Regions from separate parts of the Paenibacillus sp. J22P143 genome, predicted to be linked through region 2. Evidence: riboswitches for the same ligand, from Rfam matches in the RefSeq annotation. Region 2 holds a riboswitch; each other region holds the start of a gene.
The links. A riboswitch is a leader RNA that binds a small molecule or an ion and turns the genes downstream of it on or off. The one in region 2 is predicted to bind cyclic di-AMP.
Positions count from the first base shown of each region.

Region 1: another riboswitch for cyclic di-AMP. It lies ahead of AC58PQ_RS27295 (C40 family peptidase); the one in region 2 lies ahead of AC58PQ_RS21405 (CAP domain-containing protein).
Region 3: another riboswitch for cyclic di-AMP. It lies ahead of AC58PQ_RS18930 (stalk domain-containing protein); the one in region 2 lies ahead of AC58PQ_RS21405 (CAP domain-containing protein).

Region 1 covers NZ_JCAUAQ010000036.1:28,051-33,901, forward strand. The annotation lists gene AC58PQ_RS27280 (ABC transporter ATP-binding protein) at 1-646, opposite strand, end outside; gene yyaC (spore protease YyaC) at 715-1,248, opposite strand; gene AC58PQ_RS27290 (hypothetical protein) at 1,426-2,082, opposite strand; gene AC58PQ_RS27295 (C40 family peptidase) at 2,268-3,158, opposite strand; cyclic di-AMP (ydaO/yuaA leader) riboswitch at 3,162-3,324, opposite strand; gene AC58PQ_RS27300 (GNAT family N-acetyltransferase) at 3,440-3,970, opposite strand; gene AC58PQ_RS27305 (methyl-accepting chemotaxis protein) at 4,192-4,914, opposite strand; gene AC58PQ_RS27310 (HAMP domain-containing protein) at 4,960-5,382, opposite strand; gene AC58PQ_RS27315 (hypothetical protein) at 5,384-5,833, opposite strand.
Region 2 covers NZ_JCAUAQ010000019.1:19,122-24,972, forward strand. The annotation lists gene AC58PQ_RS21390 (DUF4362 domain-containing protein) at 1-82, shown strand, start outside; gene AC58PQ_RS21395 (DUF4184 family protein) at 121-867, shown strand; gene AC58PQ_RS21400 (leucine-rich repeat domain-containing protein) at 884-1,912, shown strand; cyclic di-AMP (ydaO/yuaA leader) riboswitch at 2,293-2,425, shown strand; gene AC58PQ_RS21405 (CAP domain-containing protein) at 2,431-3,081, shown strand; gene AC58PQ_RS21410 (copper amine oxidase N-terminal domain-containing protein) at 3,388-4,149, shown strand; gene AC58PQ_RS21415 (RCC1 domain-containing protein) at 4,830-5,851, shown strand, end outside.
Region 3 covers NZ_JCAUAQ010000014.1:114,958-120,808, forward strand. The annotation lists gene AC58PQ_RS18915 (sensor histidine kinase) at 1-131, opposite strand, end outside; gene liaF (cell wall-active antibiotics response protein LiaF) at 156-818, opposite strand; gene AC58PQ_RS18925 (PspA/IM30 family protein) at 957-1,616, opposite strand; cyclic di-AMP (ydaO/yuaA leader) riboswitch at 1,773-1,924, shown strand; gene AC58PQ_RS18930 (stalk domain-containing protein) at 1,929-2,720, shown strand; gene AC58PQ_RS18935 (YjcZ family sporulation protein) at 2,877-2,981, shown strand; gene AC58PQ_RS18940 (molybdopterin molybdotransferase MoeA) at 3,308-4,570, opposite strand; gene moaA (GTP 3',8-cyclase MoaA) at 4,600-5,604, opposite strand; gene mobA (molybdenum cofactor guanylyltransferase) at 5,690-5,851, opposite strand, start outside.

The DNA.
Region 1 (5,851 bases), on a different contig from region 2:
TCTCATTCAGCTGCGAGGTGATGTCCGAGCGCACCTTCTGCGTTTCAAGTCGCAATGCCTTCCGCAGCTTGGAAACCTTTTTCACAGGCAGCACGAAAAGAGGAAGAATCAGCACCGAAATAATTGCCAGCTTCCAATCTAACGCAAACAAGATGCCTATCGTCGTGAAGACAATTACGATCTGCGTGATCGAGGAGACAACGATAGAGGTAACCACACTCTGTACGGATTGCACATCGCCCGTGATCCGCTGAACAATTTCTCCAGAGCGCGCATCCGTGAAAAACGCCATCGATTGCCGCTGCAAATTATGAAATAACGACTGTCCCAAATCCCGAATAACCCCTTGGGTTACTTTGGTATTGAGGTGGTTTTGCCACACGCCAAGCACACCGCTCAATACTGGCAGCAATATTAACAGCAGCGCCATCACAGACAATAGCTGGACACGCCCCTGCGGGATGGCTGTATCTATAATTTCCTTCATGACTAATGGCGGGATCAACCCAATCACTGCCGCAAGCAGTGCCAAGCCAATAATCACCAAGAGCTGTCCCCAATACCTTTTGAACAAAACCAAAATCCTTCGTATCGATACATCCTTCAATTTCGCCTTTGGCCGATTCCGGTCGGAAAGCCGTCCCATACCCCCTGGTCCACCTGGCCCCATCACTCACTGATCACTCCGATCTTCCTCGTCTTTGCTGCCCTTCGCTACAAAGGAATTGCATAGCTAATGGCTTTGGTCACTTCATCCGCCATCCTAAGCACATGATATAACGAAGTCGTTTGCAGCACATTATACTGTCTAGGCCCATCCACATTCACGATCGCCGCAATCGTGTAATCACCAATGGGTGGCAACACCTTACCAACTGATTTTCCTGGAGCCAACGGCTGGTTCGATAACTGATACAGGCCCACGCTTAATTTTTGACCCAAACAAGCATCTATCGCAATAACCACAGCATCCGGTGGGATTTCCTGCAAGCGCATCGCCAAGTTACTGGCATCACACGGTGCCGCTAGCGTACCAATTACGTGTGGATAGCCTAGCTCTGCAAGTTTACTTCCGACAACCGGCCCCAGAGAGTCCCCTGTTGAGCGATCCGTCCCAATACACACGAAAGCCAGCTTACTAGGCTTTAGCTGAATGCTCACGGCAATGTTTTGCAGAAGCTGTCCTAACTGCTCACCATTCACCTTTTTCCAAAACTGCTCCTGCAGCTCCATAGGATCTTTCTCCATCTTTGCCTCCCTTTCAGGCATGTACACCTATCTCTTCACCTGATGAATGATAATTATATTCTTTCACAAGGAGGTGGCCCATGTCCACATGCTACCCCGCCTTCGCCAACACCAAATAAGCGTTACTCGACTGAGCAAAGCCTATTCATTGCTGGTTCACCTGATTAATTAACCATATTAATGCACACGATTCATCCGAACAATCCGATAATAGAGCTGACCGCTTACCTCTTGCTCCACTTCCAGATAGCCTTCTGAATGGACATAATCTCCCAATATATAGGCAGCATCCGCCGAATTTGCATGCGTTAGAAACAGGAGCGCTACCTTCTCATCCCCAACCACAAATCCCACCTGTTCCTTCACTTGAAACTTCTCAAGAATTTTCCCAGAATGTGATCTCACGATATGATGAAACCGCCACGCGCCGTCCTCATTCACGATAAAATAAAGCACACGATTGCGATGAGCATTACTAAACTCCCGTGTCACACCGATCATGCACAACTTCTCATCCATGCGTAAATATTCATCAATCACATACGATTTCAGTCTTAAACGATTGACATTCTTGCTCTGAATATAGTTTTCCATCTCATCTATGGAGCGGCGATCCTTCGGATCTTGCTTCGTCGCGTAGAACACTTCCTTGATAAACGTATCCGTCTGGAATTGCCTTGCCCCTTTGAAGTGGTTATAGGTTTGAAAAAATTGCTTAATCACTTCCCGAATGTCTTCCGGTATGGCAGGACCCGTTTCCACGTTGTACATGCGATCTGTTCGACCTGACAGTTTTATTTTATGAAACCAGTTTTTCCAGACACTGACTTGCATGTCGTACGCGTCACCTACTTTCTTCCAACCATTTTTTCATTATAGGCTATAATTCTCAAAAATTCGATAAAAATCGCAGATTTTCGCGTAAAAAAAGAGCATCTGCCCGCTAATCTTTCATCTGTGAAAGACATAACGAACATACGCTCTAGATCATCTTGCTTTTATCCGATTTAGTCCCTACATTAAAGCACGCGTTTTGCGCCTACATATCTTGAGCCCCAATAGGAGCTAGCGAGACTATCGACCGCTACACCACCGGATGTTGTAGCCGAAATGAATTGATTATTTCCCATGTAAATGCCCACATGATTAACGATACCCGAAGCAAAGAAGACAAGATCGCCCTGCTTCAAATCCGTCACTCTCGCACCCGCTTGATCATACATTTGCACGGATGTGCGTGGCAGCTCAATGCCTTTGGCTTCATACAAATAACGAACGAAACCAGAGCAATCGAAGCCCTTGGGTGTTGTTCCACCCCATCGGTAAGGTGTTCCTTGAAAAGCCGTCGCAGCCTGTATAATTTGAGTTGATACAGCTGGCTGAACAACCTTTGCTACTGGGGCTACTGATGGCGGAGGTGCAATCCAAGCTGGCTTGTGGGTCTTACCATCGACTTCCACGATGGCGATTTTATTCGCATCATTCCAAGCGATCTCAGATCCAAACGTCTCTGTTATGAAACGTAGAGGAACGTAAGTATTTCCCTTCAGCAACGTCGGACTGCTCTCTAATTCAACCAACTTACTGTTCACGACAGCTTGCTCTTCGTCCGTTGTTAGTTGAATCGCTTGCTCCTTGTTCATTAGGGTGACGACGACATCATCGCCTTGCTTCTCCCAGTCCACTTGATAGCCTAATTTCTCCGACAGCACGCGTAGCGGCACCTGGAGTGTACCTTCCGTATCAATAAACGGCTGTACTTCAGGGAACTGCACCAATTCGTCATTGACCTGAACCTTCACCGAAGAGGTGTCTGGTGCAGCGGCATACGCCGCTGGAGCGGCGAACAGGGGAATGGCTGCGCCTAAAAGAGCGCATGAACAAATAAAGCTTTTTGTAAAAAGTTTCAAAACGTTGTGCCTCCTTGAAGCCTCCGAGGTTAGTTGACGGGTTCGGGAAGAGGTTTTCCCTAGTACGCCCCATTAGCCTTAGACTAACTGAGCATTCATTCACCCCAAGTAAAGAAGTCCCCCGTACCGGAGCTTTTGATGCTCCGAGATTCGGCATTTTTTGTCTATGTTAGACTAGCATAGTTCGTTTTAGCCTGACAACTTTTTCACGGTGGTAAGTGTTTCCTTTTTTTGTGGAGTCAAGCACAAACAGCTACTCTAGGTAGAGTAGCTGTTGATCACTAATTTGCCCAATCCGAGCTTACAGATTGCTTATATACCTCTGTGTATATGATGTTCTTGCAGGGTATGAACTCAGTTTCCGTCAATGGATCAGGTGAACTCATGATAAGTAGAGGCAGCATCAGCTGCCCTTCTCTGAGAGGAGGCTGCGCATAAGGGAATATGTTCAAATGAAAGCCGCAGCGCTTATAAAATTCAATTCTCCGCTTGGCATCCGGCGCATCCGGCGGCTCCACTTCAAGCACGATAGGCGTAGAACCGCTGCTCATATAAGCCGTCAGCATTTGTTTGCCTATTCCGCCGCACCTTATTGCAGCATTGACTGCAATATGCTCTACAAATCGAAACGTACTAAAGCTCCAGCTTGCCAAAAAGCCAAGCATTTGACCATGCGTATCTCTCTCAACATCAATTCGATAGTTCGGATGCGATAACAGTGATCGCTGTCCTTCATAGGTTCTTATCTCCGTATCAGGAAAAGCAGATTCCATGAGTTCGAACACTTCACCAAACGAATCCTCTTGTTTCATCTGTTGGCATCTCCTTTTTGTATAGGGTATCCAACCATGCGGCAAATTATGGAGCAATACGAACCACCATATCATCAAAATACAAAGAACCCTCAATACCACGATAAATGGATACAATATTTAGATGGTGGCTGCAATTAGAATATTCCCGCGAACGAGTAAGAGAAAAGAGAAAAAGACCACCATCAGGTGGTCTTTTCCGTATGCTTGTCAATTCGCCCCTACGATACTTTAAACTTACCGACCAATTGGTACAGCCTATCGGCCAGCATTTTCAAGTGGTCTGCTGTTGCTGCATTTTCCTCTGCGCCAGCAGAGGTTTGCTCGGTGATTGCAGCCATACTTTGAATCGTTCTCAGCACGGCAGAACTTTGAGCAAACTGCTCCTCGCTAGAAGTCGCAATTTCGTTGATATGATTGGATGACTCCCTAACCATCTCGACAATATGCTCAAAAGCTGCTCCTGCACGCTGCGCCATTTGGTTGCTCTGATTCACGGCACTTACCGTACCCGTCGTATTCCGCTGAATGTTTTTGATGAGATCGGCGATGCGTTTGGTCGCTTCTCCGCTGCGTTCAGCCAACTTTCGAACTTCATCGGCGACAACGGCAAAGCCTTTACCCGATTCACCTGCTCTTGCCGCCTCAATAGCCGCATTAAGCGCAAGCAAATTCGTTTGATCCGCAATATCGTCAATCACCTCAATAATGTCACCAATTTGGTTCGATTTTTCGGATAAATCATTCATTTTTATGCTCATATTTTTCATATCAGCCAATGTACCCTGAATAATTTGCCCTCCATCATTCGCTGATTGAACGACTTTCGAAGTTGTGACCGCTGCCTCCTCAGAAGATCTGGCTACGGAATGAATACCTGTTGTCATCGATTCAACCATTTGGTGTACACTTTCCACAGCCTCTGCCTGGTGCTGGTTCCCCACAGCAATCTCCGTCGTACTGCTCGAAACCTCTCTGCTGCTTTGCGTTTATGTGCGGATTCCCTCGACTACTTCGATGAACATATCTTGGAGATTTCCTACCATCTTATTGAAAGAAGTGGAGATTTCGCTAAACTCATCTTTGCCTTTTATCGGCAATCTCATGGTCAAATCACCTTCGGCGCTCGCCAAATTATCTATCGAAGCATTGAGTCTCCGGAGCGGTAGTAGAACCCGTGTGTACAAGATAACCATCGTAATGACGATACTTACAGCAAGCAGAACCAAGACACCCATCGTTACATTTAACCACATACTCGCCTTCTGCAGAGCCGCTAGCGTCTCTGCGGCTGCACGATTGTTCATTGTGGTCTGAAATTGTGTGATAGGCTCCATAATCGTAGCTTTGTTTTTATCATACTCCGTACCAAACATCAATTGTCTAGCACGCTCCAAGTTATTCACTTCCACCTCATGGAACGCACCTCGTTTCCGTTTGAATCAAAGCATCGGAATTCTGCTTCGCCTTTTCAATGAGATCTAGCTCCTCCTTAGGGGCCCCAAGCTCCTTTAAACGGTTTACCACATTGTCCCTTGTTTTCGTTACATCTACTTCTTTCATATAATTGTTAAAATGTACTTTATCGCCAGCTATGGTATACAGCCGTGCTTCATTCGTCAAATAATCAGAGGCATTCGACAAATTAATGCCCAATTGCTTAAATTCCTTCTGATTGTTTGTCGCCAACCGTTCATTTTTGAAGCTAGCATTCAAAGACACAATGCTGAATACCGTCAAAATAATGAGCAAACTACAGCCTACCGCAACACCTTTAATAAATGTGGATATTTCATAAAAACCTCCTGTAAAGATATATATGTATCTATTCTTTATAGCCATTTCCTTCATGGATTTCGCCATATGCTAACGCTTTCAATC
Region 2 (5,851 bases):
TGTTTCCTATAAGCTGGATGGTTGTACAGATGCGTCGATTGGGCAATCTTTTAACTTCGTGGTAGCGGGTAGCGGGGGATAGATATTTTGTTGATTATCAGTTTTACAGGGAGTGATTTTTTGCCATTTACATTTGCTCATCCATTGTATTCATTTCCGATAAAATTTATTAAACCCCGATATTTTAGCTTATTGGGTCTTATTCTTGGGAGTATGTCGCCTGATTTTGAGTATTTTATTGCTCTTGAGCCATATCAAAGTATAGGACACACATTTAAGGGGTTACTACTACAATCAATTCCTATATGTATTGTCATGTTACTCCTACTACAGATCATTATGAAGGTAATTACGATTCATCTTCCTTCGTTTTTACATATCGATGTCAAGGCTTATTGTTCGTTTAGACACTTTGACCTACGAAATAGTAAGAATTGGATCGTTTTCTTAATGTCTGTAGTCATTGGATTCTATAGTCATGTATTTGTCGATTCGTTCACGCATAAATCAGGTTATTTTGTTATGAATTTTACTGTTTTACAGAATTTATATGTTTCAGTTCCATTGTACAAGTTACTACAACATCTACTTTCGATCATTGGTATCTTGGTACAGATGCTGCTACTCCTATTTTTAATAATCAAAAGCCCATATACGAAAAGACCTTTTAGAAGAGTTGATATGAAAAGCAAGATCATTTATTGGGTAGTCGTACTTTTAATTACAAATGTCGTGGTAATCACCAAGGTGGTTTTAACGACAAGTACAAATGTTTTAGGGATATTGGTTGTCTCTCCCATATCAGGATTCATACTTGGGCTAATTGTTTCAAGTCTTATTTTTCGAAAGAGAGTAGTTTTAAAATAGAAGGGAGTCGAATGGGATGAGATTGTATACAGACCCTAGAGGCGATGCGTACGAGCAGGTCATTGATTTGGCGATTCGGAATTCAGAATGTTTTGTGCTCGGGGAGAAAATTGCGGTTGCTGAGGTACGGGGCCAATACGCAAGCGTATTGGAATCGTTGGAACCTTACCTGGTAAAGACAATAGTAATCCAAAGCAATGATATCGATGAAATTAGACGAGTTAGCAATATCTATCGCAGTCATGCCTTTTATTCCTCGGGAACCTATTATTTATATAGATGCTGTGAAGAAAGCGGGAACGTCTTAAAGCAAATGGCAAACCGTCTGTCAGATTGGATTTATCCTAAAGTGCCGGAAGACTTGTGTTTCTTGAAAGCAGGTGGCGGAGACTACCTTTACTCGGTTGTGCATGAACATATGTATGGTATGGACGTAACTGAGGAAGAAGCAATCGAACTGATGGATCGAATTACAGGGCTATTTTTGGAATTAAAGGCTCACCGTGACCTGGATCGTCTGCTAGATGATGCCATTAAGCATAAAACTGACTGGCTAAATATAAGTGGACATAGGCTGACAGAGCTGCCTGAGAGAGTCCGGGAACTGACAGAGCTGCGTGATCTTGAAATTTTTGAACAGGATCTTTATCGTCTACCTGAAGGGTTGTTCGAGTTAATCAAGCTTGAACGCTTGAAAATCCTGACAGCTGATTTGGAGAGTATTCCCGCATCCATAGCTAATCTGAAGAACTTGAGATTACTTAGTATCCAATGTGCGAGTTCGGATCGGCCGACTCCTGGTTATCGGTTCAAGCCGAAGGAAGAGATCAGCTTAAACCGCATCCCACCGGAGATTGGAGAGTTGGAACAACTAGAGCAACTTACGATTCAATACACCTCGATCCATGAGCTACCGATTGAGCTAGAGAAGCTGAAGAATTTACGATTCCTGGACTTAGGCGTATGTATGATCAATCGGAAGCCTGATTTCCTCTATGCTATGAAGGAACTGAAATACGTTTATCTGTCACAAGATTCGTTATGAAAATCCCAAAAAATAGGACTTAACACTTTGTGTTATTGGAATTAAAGCAGATGCGATAAGATATAACGACGATAAGTATCTCAAACAAGCAGAAGAAGTACAAAAAAGAATCGATAAATTGAAAAAAGGAAAAGAAGAATACCAAAAAAATGAGAAGACCGTAAATCAACTCCGTAAAGAACTCGATATTCCTGTAAATTAATTTCAAAAGTTTATTTAGTAGAGTCGACAAAGTCGACTCTTTTTTGAGTATGGTTCCTGCATACCGACATTTGAGTACTGAGAAGATTGTTTCCGCTTACATAAAGCAACTGGAAGATTTTGAGCCATGTTTTCGCAGATTTCACATGTTACAATCGTTTAGATCCATATTGGATCAAAAACTTAGAAGGCCGAAGCTTTTTTGAAGCACGGGGGACCCAATCTTTGGGGTGAAGCCGCGATCCGCGGCCGGGTGATTACTCTTTGATCCGAATCCGACAGCTAACCTCGCAGGCCGCAAAAAGGAGAGGTTTATTTTGAATCGTTACAAAAAGCTAGTAGTTACAGGTGCACTAGGTTTGAGCGTCCTTATGGGGGCGAACGCGGCATTTGCTGCAACAGGAGCTCATACGGTAGCAGGCAATGATACCATGTGGTTGATCTCCAAGAAGTATGGTGTAAGCCTATCTTCGCTTATCAAGGCAAACCCTCAAGTTGCCAATCCGAACGTAATTTGGTCGGGAATGAAACTCAATATTCCTGGAAGCACGAGCTCAAATGTTGCTACCAAACCATCGGTTACGCCTGCGCCAACGCAATCTACTTTTGCTAGCCAAGTGGTTAACATTGTTAACCAGGAACGAGCTAAGGCTGGACTGAAGCCTTTAACCAGTAATAGCGCGCTTACCGCGATGGCGCTAGATAAAGCGAAGGATATGTACAACAACGGTTATTTCGATCATACATCGCCGACGTACGGTTCTCCTTTTGATATGATGCGCTCCTACGGAATTAACTATTCCTACGCGGGTGAAAACATCGCGAAGGGTCAACAAACACCACAAGCCGTCATTACAGCATGGATGAACAGCGCGGGACATCGTCAGAACATTTTAAGTCCTAATTACACGCAAATAGGCGTGGGTTATTATAATGGTGAGTGGGTTCAAGAATTTATCGCTAACTAATAAATGCCACATAGTAAATAATATTATTAAATACAATTAAGCGTCTGTAGAGTCTTTACAGGCGTTTTTGTGTTGTGTGCTTGTACTATTAGCTCATTAGTTATGGGTTTGACCATTCGCAAAATTTACCACACATATTGCAACACTTTCCTAACAACTCCCTGTTAGTATTTCAGGTAGCAGAACACGTATTTAAATTCGTCACTACAAGTCTTTTAGGAAGTGATGCCCACAACGGGTAGAGATGTACATGGCGATTTGCGAAACAAATTATATCAGATCACACAACAATAGGAGGATTTACAAGTGAAGAATAGCACAAAGAAGATTCTTTCGGCAACACTGGTGGCAATGATAGCCACCACAGCTTTATCTGCTAGTGCATTTGCTAGAGACGTAGAGGCGGATCGGGCGTGGTTGGAATTTATCAATCGAAATGTAACTGGCACTTTTGGAGAGACATGGAATGTTAAGCCAGTTGTTCCAGAAGTAAAGCCTGTCAGCAATGAAGTTGATATCTTCCTGGAAGGATATGAGCTTCCCGCAACGGGAGTGATTGATAATGGTTCAACTCTTGTGCCAATGAGAGTTATCTTCGAAGCAATTGGATACGGCGTGGCTTGGAATGACACAACGAAAACAGTTACAGGCACAGGATCGGATGGAACTAAAATTTCTCTAACGATTGGCAGCACAAATGCTACTGTTAAAGGGGTAAAAAAGTCGTTACCTGTAGCACCAAAAATAATCGATGGCAACACAATGATTCCTGTACGCTTTGTGTCGGAGAACTCAGGATATGATGTTAAATGGGATGGAACAATGCGCAGAGTTAATATCACAGCCGCCAATGTGTGGTCTGATAGAGAAAACATGAACTCCGTCATTTCATACACGGACACAAATGGAAAAACTCTGAAAATGACGAAAGCACAGTGGGATGATTATTTTTCCGACTTTGAAGGTTCAGACGTTCCTCAAGAATTATACGGAAAATTCTTTATAGACTGGTGGGCATCATTCGAGGAAGAAGTTGTATATTTTCATGATGTAGCTAGTGATAAATGATTCATATACAAAGCTTCAACATAAGTCAATCTTTAGACTCACGGTATTAGTACAATTGACCACCCTACAAAACTGTTGCGGTTTATTTTTTTGTCGGAAATTAACATGATATGACCGAACGGGACATGTTATTTCAATCAATAATATCTATCCAAGTCACAGGACACCTAATTCAAAGGTGTTCTTTTTGTTAACCGCTGATACTCCGAGCATAGTTAGCCAATGTGTACTTGTGCTACACATTGTTCAATAGAATTGCTGCTTACAAGACATTTGAGGTGTCTGGAGATGATACACATAAATAGGTGCAAAGACTCACACCACAAAAGTACAATTCATCCTTAGATAATATCCTCCGTCTATCGTAATGGTATCTTCTGAGTAGTCCTGCAAAATACCTGTTTCCTCAACTTCTCCAGCAACGCTCACTTCTTCTGTCAAGGATTGAAAATAGATGCAGTTATCAAAATCAGCGTCAGTCCATATAACTTTCTAACTCATATGGATTTATTTGTAAAAAAATTGTTTTGAATTTCAGGAGTGGAAGTTGTGATGCATGGGAATGGAAGAAATAAGTCCTATGAAAAATAGGCGTTACGTAATAGTATGGATTAAACTGAAATGTATCGATCAAATATTTAGGAATTATGTAAAACTATGAAGAGTAAGGGGAGAAAAGAATGAATAGAACAAAGTTTTCAATGTTATGCCTGATCATCATGTTGTGTTCAGTAATTATGCCATTCAGGGTGTTGGGTGAATCGAATGAGCCATCAGTTACACCTTATTTTACCAAGGTTGCCGCTGGTTCAAGACATACGGTTGCTCTTAAAAACGATGGTACTGTTTGGACTTGGGGATCGAATCTATATGGTCAACTTGGTGATGGGACAATAAGAGATGATAAAAGTAGTCTTGTGAAAGTAAAGGGAATAAGTGGTATTGTCGATATTTCTTCGGGTGGAGAAACCACGTATGCATTAAAAAATGATGGAACAGTATGGGCATGGGGTTCAGATGCATATGGACAACTTGGTGATGGAACACCAGTTGAAGATGGAGTATTACTTAGTAGATTGGTTCCTGTTAATGTACAAGGTTTGACAGATGTTATTTCTATAGCCAATGGGGGACTTGCTTTAAAAAAAGATGGTACAGTATGGGCGTGGGGATACAATCGTGATGGTGAGCTTGGTGATGGAACTAAGATTAATAGAGTAACCCCAGTAAAAGTCTTTGGGCTTAACGATGTAGTTTCAATATCAAAAGGAGCTTTACACTCCCTAGCATTAAAAAAAGATGGTACAGTTTGGGCTTGGGGTCAAAATTATAGCGGACAATTGGGTGATGGTACTACAATAGATAGTATTACCCCAGTGCAAGTGCAAAATCTTGTGGGAGTAACACAGATTGAAAGTGGAAGTTCACATAATATTGCTCTTAAAAATGATGGTACAGTCTACGCATGGGGATTCAATAATAAGGGACAATTGGGTGATGGTACAACAAATTACTATAGTTTACTCCCAAAACAGATCACAGGTCTTATTGATATTGCAAAAATAGCTTCTGGAGAATTTCATAACTTAGCCGTTAATATAAATGGAGAAGTTTGGGCTTGGGGGGTGAACTTTCTAGAGAATGATGGTGGAGGAATGCTTGGGGATAGTACAAATCTTGACCAGCGAGTTCCAGTAAAGGT
Region 3 (5,851 bases), on a different contig from region 2:
GTAAAGGGCTCGATCAAATGTCTTGAATTCAAGAAATATAGCATAGCACCGAAAACAGCGAAGCTAAAGAGGATAGCTTCCCCCATGCTGCGCCATATCATATTCGTTAATCGTCTTTTGTAGCCGTCCACTTGGTGATGTACCCCCTCCAGCCGTTACAATACTTTAACCTTGATATCTCCTACGATGAAAGAGAGCACGAGTTTCACCCGATGGTCGCAATGTTGATAATTCTCCGATTGCCACACCACTTTGTTCATCACACCTGCCTCACGTTGTTCGGCTACATGAAGCTGACCGAACATGACAGAAGCTGTAACGGAAACGCCGATATCATCGGGAACCTTTATATCAATATCTCCTACAACGCCCTGTAGGATGACTGTTGTTTCCTTTTGTTCTAGAATGGCCAACGAGAGATCAATATACGTTTCTCCCACCAAGTACCATGTCGAGGTATTTCGCAGAATCCAAGGCTCTCGGCCAAGGCGAACGCTATCGACGATCTTTTGCTTTTGTGTATACGAATCATCCTTATGAACTTGCTTGGATCGAATGAAGAATAAACCTAATGAAATCAACACTACCGCAATCGCAATTGTCAGATGGTCACCAAATAATATGACAGCACCGATCCCCATCAGCACATATCCCTTGCGCTCTTTGCGTGAACGAACCCGATGAATGCCGAGTAGAATAAGGATTACGGCCAGAATAGGAAAAAAGCCTATGGTATGATCCAGAAGCAAAAAAACACCGGCTCCAATCAGCACAAGCGCTGTATTCCGGCTGCGATTATTTTTCGTTTCCTCTCCCATCGATGCACCTCCTCTGGCTGGCTGCTGCTCCATATCTTCCGTTCATACGATTCCTAGCATACCATAAGAATGGACGACCTCCAAGATGCAAATCCTTATCCCGCAAGGCTTTGCTTTCGTGGAGGTCACTTTCCATGACTATTTTCTGTCGCGCGGTTCTCGCTCATCGCGAGCGCGCTGCTCCTGCTGCCACTCGTGCTGCAGCCTGCTGCGCAGCAACCGCAGTTCATGCTGAAGGTTGCCTCCGGCTTCCTTCAATGTCTCCTTCGACAGGCGGCCCGCTACGCGGAGCCCCTGCAGCGCTTCCCGGCCGAGCTCGCGGCCGGTGACCTCCAGCTCGCGCCATGTGTCGCGAGCCTCTTTGCCGTGCAGCCCGCCATGCGGCTGCACATTCTTGGCTGCGTGCCCCGCACGCAGCCCGCGCAGTTCCTCTGCGAGCGCCAGGCACAAGTCCTGGCTGCTCGCGTACTGCGCGCGGTAGTGCTCGCTAGCGGCTTCCTCGCGCAGCTTCTCTTGCAGCGCGAGTCGCGCGAGATCCTCTTCGCCAGCGCGCATCGCCAGCTCGGCTTGCTCGCCCCGCAGCTTCGCCATATCTTCTGCTCGCGCGATGTGACCGCGCAGCGCAATCGTTGCCTGAAGCGCCACTTCATAGCGCTCCTCAAGCTTGGCAATGGTGCCATCATCGTCATCAGTACCTGGTGTTGTTTTACCGATCGTCTCCTGCCAGACGGTTTCTGCCATTTTGCCAATACGGTCAAATATATTAGTAGGATCCATTTCCCGATTCTTATTGTTCATGTCAAATCGCCCCTCATCCTTCATCATACTCTTATCGTAGCTCAATTCCAGAAAGTCTAAAACCGACTATCGACTGTTTTTGAACCTAGACCTAAGTCTAGTATGTGGTCTACTCACCCATATATTGGTCGTTGTTCCAGCCTACCCGCGATGATAAACTATTTAAAGCCGAGTCTAGTACATAAATAAGGTACTGGTACGGGGGACGAATTACTTGGGGTGAATATTTGCTTCAGCTTGAAGCAGACTAGGGAGAACCTTCTTCCCGAACCCGTCAACTAACCTCGAAGGCTCATGAAGGAGGATTACCAATTGAATAAGCTTACTAAAGGGTTAACTAGCCTTGCTGTTTCACTAACGGTATTGGCAGGGGGCTTTCTTTCCCCATTTACGGCTCAAGCAGCTGAAATGGATGTGAAAGTGCAAGTCAATGATGACCTGATCCATTTCCCTGATGCACAGCCATTTCTGGATGGCGATCACTCCACGCAGGTTCCGCTGCGGTTCGTAACGGAGAAGCTTGGTTATACCGTGGATTGGCAAAAAGATGGAAATCAAATCAAGGTGACACTAACTAACGACAAAAATACGATTTCCTTGGTTTCCGGTCAAAAAGAAGCCAGCATTGATAATGCCCCCGTCACCTTGGACGCAGCATCGCAATACCAGAATGGGCGCGTATACGTGCCGCTTCGGTTCCTTTCCGCCGCTGCAGGAGTGCCTGTACAGTGGGATGCTAGCAGCAATCTAGCGATCTTAAATAAAGATGGCAAGGATCATGCACCGGATTATCAATTATTTGAATCCACAGCTTATTCGGCAGATCCTTCTGAAAATGGCGGCTATGGTGCCTTGGATTATTTGGGTAACCCACTTGCGATCGGCACCGTTGCTGTAGATCCATCCGTGATTCCACTTGGTACCAAACTTTATATTGAAGGTTATTCGTTTAGTGGGCTTCCTAAAGGCGGTATGTACGTGTTTGCGACGGATACTGGCAGTGCCATTAAAGGAAAGAGAATGGACATCTTTATCCCAGGCTCGAGGAAATCCTTACAAAGCTTTGGGATCCAGAAAATTAAAGTGTATCAAATTCCTAATTAGATGTTGAAGGAGTTGCCTTGAGAAACGCTCAAGTGCAGCTTTTTTCTTAGGTGAATGATCCGGTTTCATAAGGGCATTCGTCCAATCAATAGGTATCTCCCCTACATATGTTATATAGTGTTTAACCCACATTAATTCAAAACCGGAGGGGATACTATGTCAGCTGTAGTTGGTTGTGGAACGCCAGGATACGGAAGTTCTGCAGGCATTATTCTTGTTCTTTATGTACTGTTGGTAATCATTCTCGCTACATTCTATTAGGACCCCTTGAAATGGCCCCGCCTGCTGATGCTTCTAAATTGAAGCTTCAGCAGGCGGGCTTTTCATTTATAATCAATACCACTCGTGCCATTCGTCGTGTCAGCTCCTGAATTTCGCTGATATAGGCGATCTCGTCTGGCTACATATAGTCTCCGAATTTAAGCGCGTCTTCCGAGCTTATCGTCCTCAGCCACCGACATTAAGTCATGTTGCAAAAAAAAGACGCCACAGATGACCCTCCTGACAGACGGTTACACTTGTTAGCGCCAAACTTGTGGTGATATAGGTTATATAATTTCATGTATAAAAAATATAAGTTCAGTACGCTATCTCGTTGTATAAACCCTCACGCCATCACCACGCTGAAAGCCTTGCCCTCCTGCAGGCAGCCAAATCAAGCAATCTGCATCTTTGATCGACACCATGATACTCGACTTATCAATGCCAGCTGGTCTAACCCATACGGAACCTGCTTCGATTCGTGTTGTCCCCCGTATATAACGCGGATAGGCGGAGGGTTTATCATACGGAACATCCAGAAAAGCTGTAAACTCTTCCGCCACAGGACTCTGACTCCCCAACATCGCTTTAATAATCGGCTTAGCAAATAGCTCGAAGCCTACGAAGGATGCTCCAGGATTACCGGACAGTGCCATTAACAGCTTGCCCTTCCACAACGCAGCACTCGTCGGTGTACCTGGCCTCATCGCGACTTTATTAAATAACAGCTTGCCGTCGAAACGCCCAAATAGATCAACGAGGACATCGAAATCGCCAACGGAGACACCGCCAGAAGTCAGAATAAGATCGACATCAGACAGCACGGCCTCAAGTGCCGCTTCCACTTGCTGGGGATCATCAGAGAGTGCCGGCATGATCATCGCTGAACCCCCTGCTTCTTCCACTTGTGCCGCCAGCATGTAGCTGTTGCTGTTACGTATTTTACCTGGCTGCAGCTCCTGTTCAACTTGTAAAAGCTCCGAACCTGTTGAGAAAATGGCCACCCTTGGCTTTCGGTACACCTCAACCGATGAGAACCCGAATGTCGCCAAAATTGCGGCTTCTCCCGGGCCAATCCGAGTCCCACGTGCGATCACGAATTCCCCACGAGCAACTTCACCAGCGATCGGGGTGATATTACTTGCAGCTTGCACATTTTTCTTAATCCTTACCTTGGCATCATAGGATAACTCATCCTGCAAGGAGTCCGTCATCTCCAGCATCACAACAGTGTCTGCGCCATCTGGAACAGGCGCCCCCGTCATAATACGAGCAGCCGTCCCAGCTTGAATCGTTTGCTGTGGCATGGTACCGCTTGGAATCCGCTCAATCACCTGTAAAACAACCGGGATGTCCGGTGTTGCTTTGGCGATATCCTGTGAACGAACAGCATACCCATCCACGCCCGATCTGCGAAAATGTGGCACAGCATGATCCGCATAAATGTCCTTCGCCAAGCTTCTACCGAAGGATGTCGGCAGCGAAACGGTCTCCGTCTCTGTGGGTTTAACGTATTCGTAAAGCGTGGCTCGCGCCTCTTCGACCGAGATCACCTTACGGCCAAACCTAAGCTTCATTTCGCTGTTCACTTGCTCCCCGTGCCTCCCCTGTACGCTAGCTATCCGCCGATCTGTGACATTCGTCGATTAGTTGGTGTATGTGACTGGTCTTCATTCATCAGTGCCTGAGCCATCTCGTGATTTTGTGGTTTAATATCCAACGCGCGGAAGAACAAGTCTTCCACCGCTGCATCATCGCCAATATATTTTCGTACATTAAATTCATCTGACCAATACAAGCAAGGCTTGATATTGCCATCTGCTGTCAGTCGCAAGCGATTGCAAGTTTCACAGAAATGATCGCTGATCGGATGAATAAGGCCGAATGAGCCTAATGCGCCCTCAATGCGATAATTCTGTGCGGGTCCGTTGCCATAAACAGCGTCAGAGGCTGTAGCTTCCCAGCCCATTTCCTTGCAGCGATCCAGAACCGTCGTAAGAGACAGGTAACGGCTTTTCCAATCCTCGTCTTTATGACCGATTGGCATATATTCAATAAACCGCACCTGAATCGGGCGATCTATCGTCATTTGTAAGAAATCAGCGATTTCATCATCATTAATGCCTTTCATCAGTACCACATTCAGCTTAATCGGCATAATGCCTACACGATAGGCTTCTTCAATGGAGGCTAACACACGTCGAATATCCCCGCCGCGCGTGATCATCGAGAACCGATCTGCTTTTAAAGAATCCAAACTAATATTTACACGAGTTAACCCTGCTGCCCGAAGCTTCTCAGCCCGCGACGCAAAGTAAATCCCATTCGTAGTCAATGCTATATCTTCAATACCGGGAATCTGTGACAGCATCCCAATCAGTTGATCCAGGTTTTTACGAACCAGAGGCTCTCCGCCGGTTAAACGCAATTTGCGAACACCGAGGCCTGCTAATACACGGACAATTTCTGTGATTTCATCAAAAGTTAACAGCTTCTCATCCGGTTCAAATTCCATTCCTTCTTCAGGCATACAATAGACACAACGCAAATTACAACGATCTGTCACTGAGATGCGCAGGTAATCATGCATCCGCCCAAAACGATCCAATAGCAGCTTTGGCATAGGTGTTCACCTTCTCTCTCCGTCCATTATGGCATATTTTCTAACAAAATCCTAGATTCCATAGCATTTTATCTAAAAATACGAATCACAATGGTAGATTATCTAACATAACTTTATATTCTTCAGGTGTATTAATATTCGTGGCGAAATTCGTTCGGAGCCCACGTTGCACGAAAAAATCTAAACTGACTGCTTGCCAATCCAGATGATCTAGCAACCCCATCAAACGATAGTTTTGTTGTTGGAT